One region of the Janthinobacterium sp. C22 genome, then DNA from elsewhere that is predicted to be linked to it. Evidence: predicted binding sites of a transcription regulator. Region 1 holds the regulator's gene; each other region holds the start of a gene.
What was found. The regulator NrdR, encoded in region 1, represses ribonucleotide reductase genes. The targets are predictions, from matches to a motif close to CACNANATNTNGTG.
Positions count from the first base shown of each region.

Region 2: ACRHIG_RS07425 (ribonucleoside-diphosphate reductase subunit alpha) is a predicted target of NrdR. The motif match lies at 2,917-2,930, and genes of this name have one in related genera.
Region 3: ACRHIG_RS23320 (ribonucleoside triphosphate reductase) is a predicted target of NrdR. The motif match lies at 2,845-2,858, and genes of this name have one in related genera.

Region 1 covers NZ_CP193659.1:5,489,628-5,494,375, forward strand. Annotated here, with positions in the region: gene ACRHIG_RS25665 (pilus assembly PilX family protein) at 1-221, opposite strand, end outside; gene ACRHIG_RS25670 (PilW family protein) at 329-1,306, opposite strand; gene pilV (type IV pilus modification protein PilV) at 1,303-1,893, opposite strand; gene nrdR (transcriptional regulator NrdR) at 2,115-2,576, opposite strand; gene glyA (serine hydroxymethyltransferase) at 2,720-3,967, opposite strand; ZMP/ZTP riboswitch at 4,079-4,203, opposite strand; gene ybgC (tol-pal system-associated acyl-CoA thioesterase) at 4,519-4,748, shown strand, end outside.
Region 2 covers NZ_CP193659.1:1,613,506-1,618,253, reverse strand. Annotated here, with positions in the region: gene ACRHIG_RS07425 (ribonucleoside-diphosphate reductase subunit alpha) at 1-2,651, opposite strand, end outside; partial or broken gene ampD (1,6-anhydro-N-acetylmuramyl-L-alanine amidase AmpD) at 3,044-3,653, opposite strand; gene ACRHIG_RS07415 (sigma 54-interacting transcriptional regulator) at 3,631-4,710, opposite strand.
Region 3 covers NZ_CP193659.1:4,980,769-4,985,516, reverse strand. Annotated here, with positions in the region: gene ACRHIG_RS23335 (Pls/PosA family non-ribosomal peptide synthetase) at 1-10, opposite strand, end outside; gene ACRHIG_RS23330 (anaerobic ribonucleoside-triphosphate reductase activating protein) at 159-863, opposite strand; gene nrdD (anaerobic ribonucleoside-triphosphate reductase) at 856-1,053, opposite strand; gene ACRHIG_RS23320 (ribonucleoside triphosphate reductase) at 1,050-2,798, opposite strand; gene ACRHIG_RS23315 (hypothetical protein) at 2,923-3,333, opposite strand; gene ubiU (ubiquinone anaerobic biosynthesis protein UbiU) at 3,495-4,532, shown strand; gene ubiV (ubiquinone anaerobic biosynthesis protein UbiV) at 4,658-4,748, shown strand, end outside.

The DNA of each region.
Region 1 (4,748 bases):
GCGAACCCGGCCGCGCTGCCAGGCGCGAAGAGGCTGCTGCGTCCCGGCGCGCCGGGCAAGCCTTCGATATCGTTCTGCGCATCCACCAATGCTTCCTCCGCCGCCTGAAACGCGATCTGCCGGTCGCGCTCGCCGCGTGCCGCCTTTTCGCCCTGCAAGGCCATCTGCGCTGCCGATATGCCCAGCAGCAAGATAATCACCAGCAGGCCCAGCACATACACGAGGGTGGCGCCACCGTGGCGCGCACGAGGTGAACAACAAGGCACACAACGAGGCACACGACGAGGTACGCAACAGCGGACGCCCGCGCCAGCCATCGCGGCACCGCCTAGGCCGGCCCGTTGCGCAGCATGATGCTCGTCTGCACCAGTTGCCGCAGCCGGGAGCGCGTCGCGGCGGGCAAGGACGCGCGCGCGATGCGCACACCCGTGTCGCCGGCGCCGTGCGCCTCCGCATACGCCTTGCCGAACAGGTCGAACTGCGCCGGCCCCAGTTCCGCCATCTTGTCCGCCTGGCCCGCCTCACCATGCAGCAACAGCGCCACGCGCACGCTGGCCACGCGCTTCCAGTGCGTGCGGCGGCGCAAATCGCGCTGGCGCGCGGCCGCGTCGGCACCCGCCAGCACCAGCGCCGCATCGTAGGCGTCGAGCGCGCCGGCATTGACATAGCGGTTCGCCACGCCGTCGGGCGGCGTATCCGTGTCGAGGCCATACAGCACCTGGAAACCGTCGACGCCGCGGATGACGGCGTCCGCGCCCCAGCCGTTCGCGCCACGGTATTTGCAGCGCAGTTCGCCATCGCCATCGGCGCCCTGGGCCACATAGAAGATGCTCCAGCCCCGCTGCGCCTCCGTTTGCGCGGCCCCCACGCCGAAACCGGCGCAATTGAGCACGGACCCGTCGCCGCCCTCCTCCTTGCCGGCGCCGTAATAGCGCAGGGCCAGCACGTCGCTGCCATGCAGGGCGCCGGGCAAGGCGCCGCTGATGCCGTCGCTGTTCTTGCCCAGGCTGCGCGCGTCGAGCCCGGCGACATTCGCGCTGTCGTCATCGGCATGGGCGACGGGCGCGGCGCTGCTGTCCCAGTTCACATATGCCGTCTGGCGCACGGCTCGGGCGATGGTGTCGAGCGCATAGCGGCCATTGTCGTCCAGGCGCGCGCTGGCGGACTGGTCGCCATAGCTGCCGCTGGCCGCCAGCAGCACGCTACTGGCGGCCAGCATCAGCAGCGCGCCCAGCGACAGCACCACCAGCAGCTCGACCAGGCTCAGGCCGCGATGCCGGTGCCACGCGGCATGCACGCCGTTCATGCGCCGCCTCCGCCCAGCTGGAATGCCAGCCTGGGCAGCGACTCGCCTGCCCCATTCACGGCGGGCGAGCCATCGGGCAAGCGGCCGCGCCAGCCCAGCTTGATGACGATGGGCGCGCCCTTGCCGCCGCTGCACGCCCAGTGCAAGCCCTGCGCGGCGGCATCCCAGACAGAGGCATCGCGGCAGATATGCAGGCGCGCGCCGGGCAAGGCCGCATGCAGTTGCTGTTCCCACTCGGCGATGTCGAATTGCGCCAGTTCGGCCGCGCTGCAGGCAGCAGCGCCGAAGCAGTCGGGTGCACCACCGCCAGCGTCGGCGCCGTCCGCCGCCGCGTAGGCTACGTTCAAATAGGGATTGCTGGCATCGGGGCCATTCATGAGCACGCCGTTCGCGCGCATGCGCTCGGCCATGCCAGCTGCCAGCTGCGCGCCCGCCGACAACAGAGCTGACTCGTGGCGCGCGCGCAGGGAATGCAGTTGCAAAATGCTGGCGCCGAGCAGGCCCAGCGCCAACAGCAGCAGCGACACCAACACCTCGACGAGGCTGCTGCCACCGGCCAGAAACTTGTCGCGACCGCCATTGCGCATGCCTTGCTCCCTTCCGCAGAAAGAGTCGCAAGAACAGGCGGCCCAGCTACAAGATAGGCGCGTGCAAAAATCCGGATCTGCGCTGGCGCAAACAACACGGCGATAAGGTGGGAAGAACAGCGTAGGGATTGATCAGGCCGCTTGCCAGGCGAACGCTGGCGTGTTGAAAACGGGGCGCAAAACGGGGCGCATGAGCGGCCCCGTCGCCGATAAAGTGAGCGTCAGGGCTTGCGCGCCTGCCCCACTTCGGCAATCGCATCCTGGAACTCGGCCAGGTCTTCGAAATTTTTATACACTGAGGCAAAGCGGATGTAGGCGATCTTGTCGAGGCGCTTGAGTTCCTGCATGACGAGTTCGCCGATATAGCCGGAATCGACTTCACGCAAGCCGCTGGTCAGCAGTTTTTCCTGGATGGAGGCGATGGCCGTATCCACCGAGGCGGCCGCGACGGGACGCTTGCGCAAGGCCAGCATCAAACTGCCGCGCAACTTATCCGCAGCGAACTCCGTCCGGCTGCCATTCTTTTTGACGACGGCCGGCATGATAAGTTCAATGCGTTCGTAGGTCGTGAAACGCTTGTCGCATTTGCCGCAGCGGCGGCGGCGCCGAATGGCATCCCCTTCCTCCGATACGCGCGTATCGAGAACCTGGGTGTCGCCGTGCTGGCAAAATGGACATTTCATGGGCTGGCTACAACTTTATAGTAATAATTGCGGGAAATCGCCGCCCTTGTACAAAGGGCGCCCGAATCACTCCGGGCGCCCTGGGGCACGAAGGAATGTGTCATACAGAATCTTACTCCGTATGACACATTCTGGACAAATAATTATGCTGCGTACACAGGGTGCGCGTCGGCCAGCACCTTCACGGCCGCTTTCACGCGCTCGATGGTGGCGGCGTCATGCGGATTGTCCAGCACGTCGGCGATCAGGTTGCCCACTTCTTCCGCTTGCGCTTCCTTGAAACCGCGCGTCGTCATCGCCGGGCTGCCCAGGCGGATGCCCGAGGTGACGAAGGGTTTTTGCGGGTCGTTCGGGATGCCGTTCTTGTTGCAGGTGATGTGCGCGGAACCGAGGATGGCTTCGGCTTCCTTGCCCGTCAGGTTCTTGGCGCGCAGGTCGACCAGCATGACGTGCGACTCGGTGCCGCCGGAAACAATGCGCAGGCCGCGCTTGATCAGGGTTTTCGCCAGCACGTCGGCGTTCTTGATCACTTGCTTCTGGTATTCGACGAATTCAGGGCTCAGCGCTTCCTTGAAGGCGACGGCCTTGCCGGCGATCACGTGCATCAGCGGGCCGCCCTGGATGCCGGGGAAGATGGCCGAGTTGATGGCTTTTTCGTGTTCGGCCTTCATCAGGATGATGCCGCCGCGCGGGCCGCGCAAGGATTTGTGTGTGGTCGAGGTGACGAAGTCGGCGAACGGCACCGGGTTCGGGTACAGGCCGGCGGCGATCAGGCCCGCGTAGTGGGCCATGTCGACCATGAAGTAGGCGCCCACTTCCTTGGCGATCTTGCCGAAGCGTTCGAAGTCGATCTTTTTCGAGAACGCGGACGCGCCGGCAATGATCAGCTTCGGCTTGCGCTCGCGGGCCAGGCGTTCCATCGCCTCGTAGTCGATGTCTTCTTCCGCAGTCAAGCCATACGACACGACGTCAAACCATTTGCCGGACATGTTCAGCGGCATGCCGTGGGTCAGGTGGCCGCCTTCGGCCAGCGACATGCCCATGATCAGGTCGCCCGGTTTCAGCATGGCGAAGAACACGCCCTGGTTCGCCTGCGAGCCGGAATTCGGCTGCACGTTCGCGCATTCGGCGCCGAACAGCTGCTTCACGCGGTCGATGGCCAGTTGCTCGGCCACGTCGACGTATTCGCAGCCGCCGTAGTAGCGCTTGCCTGGATAGCCTTCGGCGTACTTGTTCGTCAGCTGCGAGCCTTGCGCTTCCATTACGGCTGGCGACGTGTAGTTCTCCGACGCGATCAGTTCGATGTGGTCGTGCTGGCGCGTGTTTTCTTTTTGAATGACGGCGAACAATTCAGGATCGACGTTGGCGAGGGTATGATCTTTTGCAAACATGTAAAAACTCCAAGTATGAGGGTGCTTGTACTGGCAGGTTGGATCGAATGAGGGGAGCCGGCGTTAAGTGAATAACAACATTGGACGGGCAGCCTCTTCGTGCTTTTCCATAGTGGCTACCCAGGCGAACGGCTGATGAAAAATCTCACGTTTCCCGGTGGGTGCCCACCTTTCGCCGGTTTGCCGATCGCCACTCATGGAGATCGCCCGACTTTTCGCCAGTCACGTGAGACGTAATGGAAGTCAAATTGTAAGTTAAGTGCCCAAATTGAGCAAGGAATGCAACCGTGCAGCTATAATCGCCGCGCGCCACCGCAGCCAGAGCACGGCCGCAGGCCGCCCCGGCGCGCGCGCGCGGTGCTTAAGCTGGGCTTAAACCTGGCTGCGGCTTGTAAGCGTATGTTACGAGGCTTGCCATTGCACACGCCGGATTTACAATGCTGCGGTGCAACTTATATGCAGCTTTTGCATGGCTTTCCAGCAAGCGCCCACAGTCACAAGAAGAAAAATCGCGTAAAATGTTGCTCAATCTCACTACTGGCGCAATAAACATGCCTTCAGTCTTTACCTGGAACGTACGTGTCTACTATGAAGACACCGACGCCGGCGGCATCGTCTATTACGCAAATTACCTGAAATTCTTCGAACGCGCGCGCACCGAATGGCTGCGCGCCATCGACGTGGGCCAGCAGCAATTGCTGGAACAGCACGACGCGATGTTCGTTGTCAAAAGCGTCAACGCCGACTATCATGCGCCAGCCAGGCTCGATGACACGGTAAG
Region 2 (4,748 bases), 2.8 Mb from region 1:
CCCGAGGCGCCAGCCATGTAGATGTTCAGCGACTGGGCCTGGTCGATCCACTTCTGGCGACGCGAAGCCGCTTCCACCAGCCAGCTTGGCGACACTTCAAAGGCGGTGGCGTAGATATCGCGCAGGTCTTGCGGGATGCGGTCGATCTTCACCAGCGAGCCGTCGAAGTACTTCAGGTCGGAGATCATGACTTCATCCCACAGGTCGCGCGCCTTCAGGTCGCGCACCAGGTAGCCGTTGATCTCGGTGAATTCGCCCGACAGGTTCGATTTCACGTACAGGTTCTGGAACGTCGGCTCGATACAGGCCGAGACGCCGATGATGTTCGAAATCGTCGCCGTCGGGGCGATCGCCACGCAGTTCGAATTGCGCATGCCGAACTTGGCGATGCGTTCGCGCACCGGAGTCCAGTCCATGGCCGACGAGGAATCGACTTCCAGGTAGCCGCCGCGCTCTTCGGCCAGCAGTTTGACCGAGTCCTGCGGCAGGATGCCGCGGTCCCACAGCGAACCGGCGTACGATTCATAGCGGCCGCGCTCTTCGGCCAGTTCCGTCGACGCCAGGTAGGCGTAGTAGCAGACGGCTTCCATCGAGGTGTCGGCAAACGACACGGCGGCGTCCGAGGCGAACGGCACGCGCATCATGTGCAGGCAGTCCTGGAAGCCCATGATGCCCATGCCGACCGGACGGTGGCGCATGTTCGAGTTGCGCGCCTTGTCGACGGCGTAGTAATTGATGTCGATGACGTTGTCGAGCATGCGCATGGCGGTGCGGATGGTCTTGGCCAGCTTGACGTGATCGAGCTTGCCTTCCTTCATGTGCGCCGGCATGTTGACGGAACCGAGGTTGCAGACGGCGATTTCGTCAGGGCCCGTGTTCAGCGTGATTTCCGTGCACAGGTTCGAGCTGTGGACGACGCCGACGTGCGACTGCGGGCTGCGGATGTTGCACGGATCCTTGAACGTGATCCATGGGTGGCCCGTTTCGAACAGCATCGACAGCATCTTGCGCCACAGGTCCAGCGCCGCGATCTTCTTGAAGACGCGGATTTCGCCGGCGGCGGCCTTGGCTTCGTAGCCCAGGTAAGCCTGTTCAAAGGCCTTGCCGACCTTGTCGTGCAGGTCAGGCGTGTCCGACGGCGAGAACAGGGTCCATTCGCCTTTTTCCATGACGCGCTTCATGAACATGTCGGGAATCCAGTTCGCCGTGTTCATGTCGTGCGTGCGGCGGCGGTCGTCGCCCGTGTTCTTGCGCAGGTCGAGGAATTCCTCGATGTCCATGTGCCAGGTTTCCAGGTAGGCGCAGACGGCGCCCTTGCGCTTGCCGCCCTGGTTGACTGCCACGGCCGTGTCGTTGACCACTTTCAGGAACGGCACCACGCCTTGCGACTTGCCGTTGGTGCCCTTGATGTGGGCGCCCAGGGCGCGCACCGGCGTCCAGTCGTTACCCAGGCCGCCGGCGAACTTGGCCAGCAGCGCGTTGTCCTTGATGGCGTCGTAGATGCCTTCCAGGTCATCGGAGACGGTGCTCAGGTAGCACGACGACAGCTGCGAGCGCAGGGTGCCCGAATTGAACAGGGTCGGGGTCGAGCTCATGAAGTCGAACGAGGACAGCAGGCTGTAGAACTCGATGGCGCGCGCTTCGCGGTCCGCTTCGTTCAGCGCCAGGCCCATGGCCACGCGCATGTAGAACGCTTGCGGCATTTCGATGCGCACGTCCTGGATGTGCAGGAAGTAGCGGTCGTACAGGGTTTGCAGGCCGATGTAGCCGAACTGCAAGTCGCGGTCGGCGACGATGGCTTTCGCCAGGCGTTCCAGGTCGAAACTGGCGAGTACCGGGTTCAGCAGCTCGGCGGCGATGCCCTTGGCGATATATTGCGGGAAATACGTCAGGTATTCGGCGGCCGCCGCCGCTTGCGGCACTTCCTTGCCGAACACTTCCTTGCGCACCGTGTGCAGCAGGATGCGGGCCGTGACCTGGCTGTAGGCCGGGTCTTTTTCCATCAGCGCGCGCGCCGCCAGGATGGCCGACTTGTGCAGCTCTTCGACGGGCACGCCGTCGTACAGGTTCTTCACGGTCTCGGCCAGGATGGCGTCGGCATCGACGTGCTTTTCCAGGCCGGCGCAGGCGGCGTTGATCAGGTCGCGCACTTCCTGCATGTCCAGCAGGCGGCGCACGCCGTTATCAAGCACGTTCAATTGTGGTGCGGAAACTTGCGCGGAAGCGCCTTGCGCTTCCTTCTGCAGGCGGCGCTCTTCCATGTGCTTGGCACGGTACAGCACGTAGGCACGCGCCACGTCGTGCTCGCCCGAACGCATCAGCGACAGTTCCACCTGGTCTTGCACGTCTTCGATATGGAAGGTGCCGCCGCCCGGATGGCGGCGCACCAGCGCGGCGACGACGCCGTCGGTCAGCTGTTCCACCAGTTCGCGGATGCGTGCCGAGGCTGCGCCCTGGCCGCCGTTAACGGCCAAAAACGCCTTGGTCATGGCGATGGCGATCTTCGAAGGCTCAAATGCCACCACCGCGCCGTTGCGGCGGATGATGCGATAGTCGCCCAATGCCGCGCCCGTGCTCGCCACGCTGTTGGCCGCGCCTGGCGCTGGCGATACTGGCGTTGGATGGATGGAAATATCTTGTGGTGATTGCATTGAAGCTCCCGTTGTCAGCTAAAGTCAGCCTGCAGTTTTGCTGCCGCGTGTGTTGTTGAATAGAACGCCCGATAATCAGGGTTTCTTCAGATATTTGTTGCTAAATAGTAAATTCATAATGCATACAACCGTGTCAGAATCCATATCGCCACACCGCACTGCCCGGCTGGCGCGAAACACGATCAAGGGTGATAAACCGCCAGTTCCAGTGCTTTATCAGCAATCCGGGTAGCTTTGACAATAATTCTGAAAACGTCTGTGATGGCACTACATATAGTCTTTACATCCAACTTCTTCACTAATTGTAGTGCCCATCGAAGGGCGATGCAATAGTTTTCCGGCATCCGCGGGCGTAATTTTTTGTATTTTCATATACGATTTCGGTTGACTTTTCAGGGTATGGATGGAAAGCCCAATCCCCGCGAAGTAAGCGCTAACGCAGGCTGCCCGCGCAGGGTTTCCAGCCAGCATACTTGGTAAAAATGCCAGTCAAAAAACGGCCCCGGATCCGTCTTCCTTCCCGGCGCGATATGCTCGTGGCCACGTACCTGGGACAGCCCGTAGCGCGCCACCAGCGCCGCCGTCAGCAGCGCCAGCACGCGGTATTGCTGCCGCTGAAAGGGGACAAAGTCCGAGCCTTCCATTTCGATACCGATCGAATAGCCATTGCACTGCGGGCGTCCTTCGAACATGGACGCGCCCGCATGCCAGGCACGTTGATCAGTAGAAACATATTGCAACAGCGCGCCATCGCGCCGCACAAAAAGTGCGCCGACACCTGCAAGCCACGCAGGTCGGCGAAAGAAGGATCGGCATTATAATCTACCCGGCCCGTAAACAAGTCCGACACATGCGGCCCGCCGAAGTGGCCGCCCGGCAAGCTGATGTTATGAATCACCAGCAAGTCGACCTGCGCACCGTCCGGGCGCGCATCGTGGTAGGGGAGTCATAGCGCAGCGCGCCGTCGCACCAGCCGTCTTCATCTATCGTCCATGCGCTCATCAAGTAAGGCTTCCTGTATCGTCAATTTCTGCATGCGGTAACGCAACTGGCGCACGCTCAGGCCCAGCTGGCGCGCCGCCCGCGCGCGGTGGTAGCGCGCCTGCACCAGCGCCTGCAGGATCATGTCGCGCTCGGCCTGGCGCAGATACACGTCCAGCGGCAGGATGGGGGCCATGCCATATGCCGCCATGCCGGGCAGGCACAGTTGCCGCTCCGGCAAGTGCGGCGGTGCCGGCGCCGCCCGCAACGGCATACTGCCCGCCGCGGACGGCAAGGCCAGCCCGTCGAGCGCGATCACGCCGCCGTCGGCAAAGGCCAGCGCCCGCTCCAGCACGTTTTCCAGTTCGCGCACATTGCCGGGAAACGCATACGCGGCCAGGGCCGCCAGCACGGGCGGCGCCAGGCTCACGGTCCGGCGTGGCGACAGGCGCGCGAGGATCACCTCACATAATACCTGCAGATCGCCGCGCCGCTCGCGCAGCGGCGGCAGCGCCAGCTCGATCACATTCAGGCGGTAAAACAGGTCCTGGCGGAACGTGCCGGCGGCCACGCCGCGCGCCAGGCCATGCTGGCTGGCGCACAGGATGCGCACGTCGACGGCTTCGTCGGCACTGCCGCCCAGCCTGCGCACGCGGCGCTCCTGCAGCACGCGCAACAGTTTCACCTGCATGGCCAGCGGCAAGTCGTCGACTTCGTCGAGCAGCAGGCTGCCGCCATGGGCCGCCTGGAACAAGCCCTGGCGCTCGTGCAGCGCGCCCGTGTAGGCGCCCGGGCGGCAGCCAAAGAATTCCGCTTCCATCAGCGCTTCGGGAATGGCGCCGCAGTTGACGGCGATAAACGGGAAGCCGGCGCGCGCGCCCTGCGCATGGATGGCGCGCGCCGCCAATTCCTTGCCCGTGCCCGATTCGCCGCGGATGGCCACCGGCGCGCCGCAGCGGGCGATGCGGCTTATCTGCGCGCGCAGCGCCTGCATGGGCAGCGAGTTGCCGCTCAGTTGCGGCGCCGGCGGCATGCAGGCGGCGGTCACGGTCTGCTGGCTGGTGCGGGGACTGGACATGGGAGCGCGCCTTTCTGCAATGGCGGTGGCGAACCGCC
Region 3 (4,748 bases), 510 kb from region 1:
AATCGTTCATGGATGACGCTTATCTGTAATGCGGAATGAAGAATCTGATGGGCCGCGCATGGCGCGCGGCGCAGTTGATACATTACAGTACGCGAGACATTTCAGCGTTGCAGAACGGGGAATTTTGTAGAGTTTTCAGCCATTATGTGGCGGCTGGATCAACTGCCATGATTACGGAATGTAAATCGCGGAAACATGGCGCCGATTTGCGCCAAAGTAGCCGCCGCCGGATAGCCGTGCAGGGAGCGGCCGGACAGCGCCGCGTCCGCGCAGCCTTCGGCGCGGAACTGCTGCAGCACGTAGTTGTCGACGCCTTTCGCGGCCAGGGCGGCGGCCAGGGCCAGCAGCTGTGCGTCCGGCAGCAGGTCCGGGTGGGTGGTGGTGCGGCATTCGTAGGCGACGCCGCTGGCGAGGATGGCGTCGAGGCAGGCGCGCGCCGGGTCGCCGCTGCCGGCCACGCGGGTCACATGGCGATAGTCGGCAAACGGCGCCTTGATGTCGAAGCCGACCCAGTCGACCAGGGGCAGCACTTCCTGCAGGCGCTGCGGATAGATGCAGGCCGTGTGCAGACCGATGCCGAAACCCAGCGCTTGGACGTCCTGCATGGCGCGCCCCAGCGCCGGGTCCATGCACGCCTCGCCGCCGCTGAAGACGACGGCGTCGACCAGGCCCACGCGGCGGCGCAGCCAGGTCAGGACGTCCTGCCACGGCATGGCGCCTGCCGGCGTGCGCGCCTGCAAGTGCGGATTGTGGCAATAGCCGCAACGCCAGGGGCAGCCCTGCACGAAGACCACGGCGGCCAGCTTGCCCGGGTAGTCGGTGGCGGAAAAGGGCGTCAGGCCGCCCACTTTCAACTCAGCCATGGCAGGCGGGCTGGCCAAGCCGGGCGCTCGCTTCCGTAAAGTACTGGCGCTCGTGGAATTCGCCCTGCTTGCCGATGTTGAACGAGGCGACGGGGCGGTGGTAGCCCATCACGCGGGTCCAGATTTCGCAGCGCTGGCGTTCGGTGTCGAGCAGGGTGATGGCGGGAGTGAAGTCGGGACGTGCGTTCATGGCGTTTCCTCAAGTGATGGAGCAGGGTGGGCCTGCTTGCGGGCGATCAGCTCCGCGTCGCAGGTGGGGCAGAATTCATGTTTGCCGGCCAGATAGCCGTGGCGCGGGCAGATGGAAAACGTGGGCGTGACGGTGATGTAGGGCAGCGAGAAGCGGCTCAGGGCGCGTTTCACCAGCTCGCGGCAGGCATTCGCGTCCGACAGCGCTTCCGTCATGTACAGGTGCAGCACCGTGCCGCCCGTGTACTTGCGCTGCAGCGCATCCTGCAATTCGAGCGCCTCGAACGGGTCGTCCGTGTGGCCGACGGGCAGCTGCGACGAATTTGTATAGTATGGATTGTCGACGGTGCCCGCCTGCAGGATGGCGGGATAGCGCTTGCGGTCTTCGCGGGCAAAGCGGTACGTCGTGCCTTCGGCCGGCGTCGCTTCCAGGTTGTACATATGGCCCGTCTCTTCCTGGAAGGCCACCATGCGGGCGCGCACGTGGTCGAGCAGGCGGATCGCCAGCGCATGGCCCTCGGGACTCGTGATGTCCCAGGCGTCGCCGCTGAAATTGCGGATCATCTCGTTGATGCCGTTCACGCCCAGGGTGGAAAAGTGGTTGCGCAGGGTACCCAAGTAGCGCTTCGTATACGGGAACAGGCCCTGCTGCATCAGTTCCTCGATGGTGCGGCGCTTGATTTCCAGGCTGGTCTTGCCCAGTTCCAGCAGGCGGTCCAGGTCCGCCATCAACGCCGCTTCGTCGCCGCGCCACAGGTGGCCCAGGCGCGCGCAGTTGATCGTCACCACGCCCAGGGAGCCCGTCTGCTCGGCGGAACCGAACAGGCCATTGCCCCTTTTCAGCAGTTCGCGCAAGTCCAGCTGCAATCGGCAGCACATGGAGCGGATCATGTTCGGCTTGAGTTCCGAATTGATGAAATTCTGGAAGTAGGGCAGGCCGTAGCGGGCCGTCATCTCGAACAGGCGTTCCGCGTTTTCGCTATGCCAGTCGAAATCCTCGGTGATGTTGTAGGTGGGGATGGGGAAGGTGAAGACGCGGCCCTTGGCGTCGCCCGCCATCATGATCTCGATATAGGCGCGGTTGATCATGTCCATCTCCGCCTGCAGCTCGCCATAGCTGAAGTCCATCTCCTGGCCGGCGATGACGGGAATCTGATCGCGCAGGTCGTCCGGGCAGACCCAGTCGAAGGTGAGGTTGGTGAACGGCGTCTGCGTGCCCCAGCGCGATGGCACGTTGAGGTTGAAGATCAGCTCCTGCATGTACTGGCGCACGTCTTCGTAGCGCAGGCTGTCCTGGCGGATGTAGGGCGCCATATAGGTGTCGAAGGAGCTGAACGCCTGCGCGCCGGCCCATTCGTTCTGCAGGGTGCCGAGGAAATTGACGATCTGGCCGATGGCGCTCGACATGTGCTTGGGCGGACCCGATTCGATCTTGCCCGGCACGCCATTCAAGCCTTCGTGCAGCAGGGTGCGCAGCGACCAGCCGGCGCAATAGCCGGCCAGCATGTCGAGGTCGTGGATGTGCAGCGCCGCTTCGCGGTGCGCCGCGCCCACTTCCGGCGGATACACCTGGTCCAGCCAGTAGTTGGCGATGACCTTGCCCGACACGTTGAGTATCAGGCCGCCCAGCGAGTAACCCTGGTTGGCGTTGGCGTTGACACGCCAGTCGCGCCGGTCCAGGTATTCATTGATGGACGCGGCGACATCGACCTGGCCGCGCATGGATGGAACTGCATTTGTCGTCATGAAACCTCCAATAAACACAACATGCGGTGTTTTTATGGAGATTAATCACTAAATATAGTGACGTCAAAGGGCGCGTGCAGTTGCGTGGCGAATCCTTGATGCAGGTGAAAAAAGCATCCCCCGTTTACTTTTTCGCGCGTCCCTGGTGCAGGATGAAGCAGCTCAGGCCAAAATGCGCGGCGGCGCAGGCGGCGATGCTGATGCTGGAGGCGGGCAGCACGTGCGCCCAGATTTCCAGCGGCGAGAAGGTGCTCCAGCTGGCGACGCGGATATCGAACGTGACGTAGTTCGCCAGCAGCCAGTACAAGGCCAGCAAGCCCGTGCTGATGGCGGCCTGGCGCACCACGGGCATGGCGCGGCGGGCGAAGACGGCTTGCAGGAACAGCAGCAGCACGCCGGGATACGCGCCCAGTATCTCGGGCGACAGGATGGAGAGCTTTTCTTCGACATAGCCTTCCGTGGGCGCGGCCCACTGCACCTGCAGCACGGTGAGGAACAGGGTGAGCAGGAAGATCAGCAGCGGTTTGCGGGGCATGGCGGGCAATCGGACAGGGAGAAAAGGGGGCATTTTACAGCCAGGTCAAGCAAGTTGAACGCGCGCCAGCCATGCATGCATTCCTTCACCTGCGTCAAGGACTGGGCGGTATGGGCGGGGCTATAGTCTGCACCCTGAGCCGATACAGGACTGTGAACACCATGATGCTTGAATCAACCACCGCCACCCGCGTGGCCGGACCGCTGGAACTGGTCTGCCCCGCCGGCAGCCTGCCCGCCTTGAAAGCGGCCGTCGACAATGGCGCCGACACCGTCTACCTGGGCTTTCGCGACGCCACCAATGCGCGCAATTTCGCCGGCCTCAATTTCGACGAGAAGGCCATCGCCGAGGGCGTGCGCTACGCCCACCAATATGGACGCAAGGTGCTGCTGGCGCTGAACACCTATCCGCAGCCGCACAACTGGGCCGTGTGGCGCAGCGCCATCGACCGCGCCGCGCAGGCCGGCATCGACGCCATGATCGTGGCCGATCCGGGCTTGATGGCGTATGCAAGCGAGCACCACCCGCAGCTGCGCCTGCACCTGTCCGTGCAGGGCTCGGCCACCAACTACGAAGCCATCAATTTTTACCATGAACACTTCGGCATCGCCCGCGCCGTGCTGCCCCGCGTGCTGTCGATGGCGCAGGTCGAGCAATTGATCGCCAAGACGGAAGTCGAGATCGAGGTCTTCGGCTTCGGCAGCCTGTGCGTGATGGTCGAGGGACGCTGCGCGCTGTCCTCGTATGCGACGGGCGAGGCACCGAACACGCACGGCGTGTGTTCGCCGGCGAAATCCGTGCGCTGGCTGGAAACGCCGAACGGCCTCGAATCGCGCCTGAACGGCGTGCTGATCGACCGCTATGCGCCGGGCGAAAACGCCAGCTATCCGACCCTGTGCAAGGGGCGTTTCGAAGTCAACGACGAAGAGTATTACGCCATCGAGGAGCCGGCCAGCCTGAACACGCTGGCGCTGCTGCCGCAGCTGATCGCCATGGGCGTGCGCGCCGTGAAGATCGAAGGACGCCAGCGCAGCCCCGCGTATGTGGCGCAGGTGACGCGCGTGTGGCGCGAAGCGATCGACGCCTGCCGCGAAGGCAATGCGCGCTACGCCGTCAAGCCGGGCTGGATGGCGGCCATGGACAAGCTGGCCGAGGGCCAGCAGCACACCTTGGGCGCGTATCACCGCTCCTGGAAATAGCAAAACCTACTGCGCGTCCCGGGGCGCGGCCTGCGATGCTCACCGTGCTGGAGCACGGCTGCGCTTCTCGGCCCCGCCGCGAGCCGCTCGCTACGGTTTTGTAACTTAAAAATATTGGAAAAGGCATGCTAAAACTCTCTTTGGGTCCCTTGCTGTACTACTGGCCGCGCGCCACCGTCTTCGAGTTTTACCAGCAGATCGCCGGTACCGCCGTCG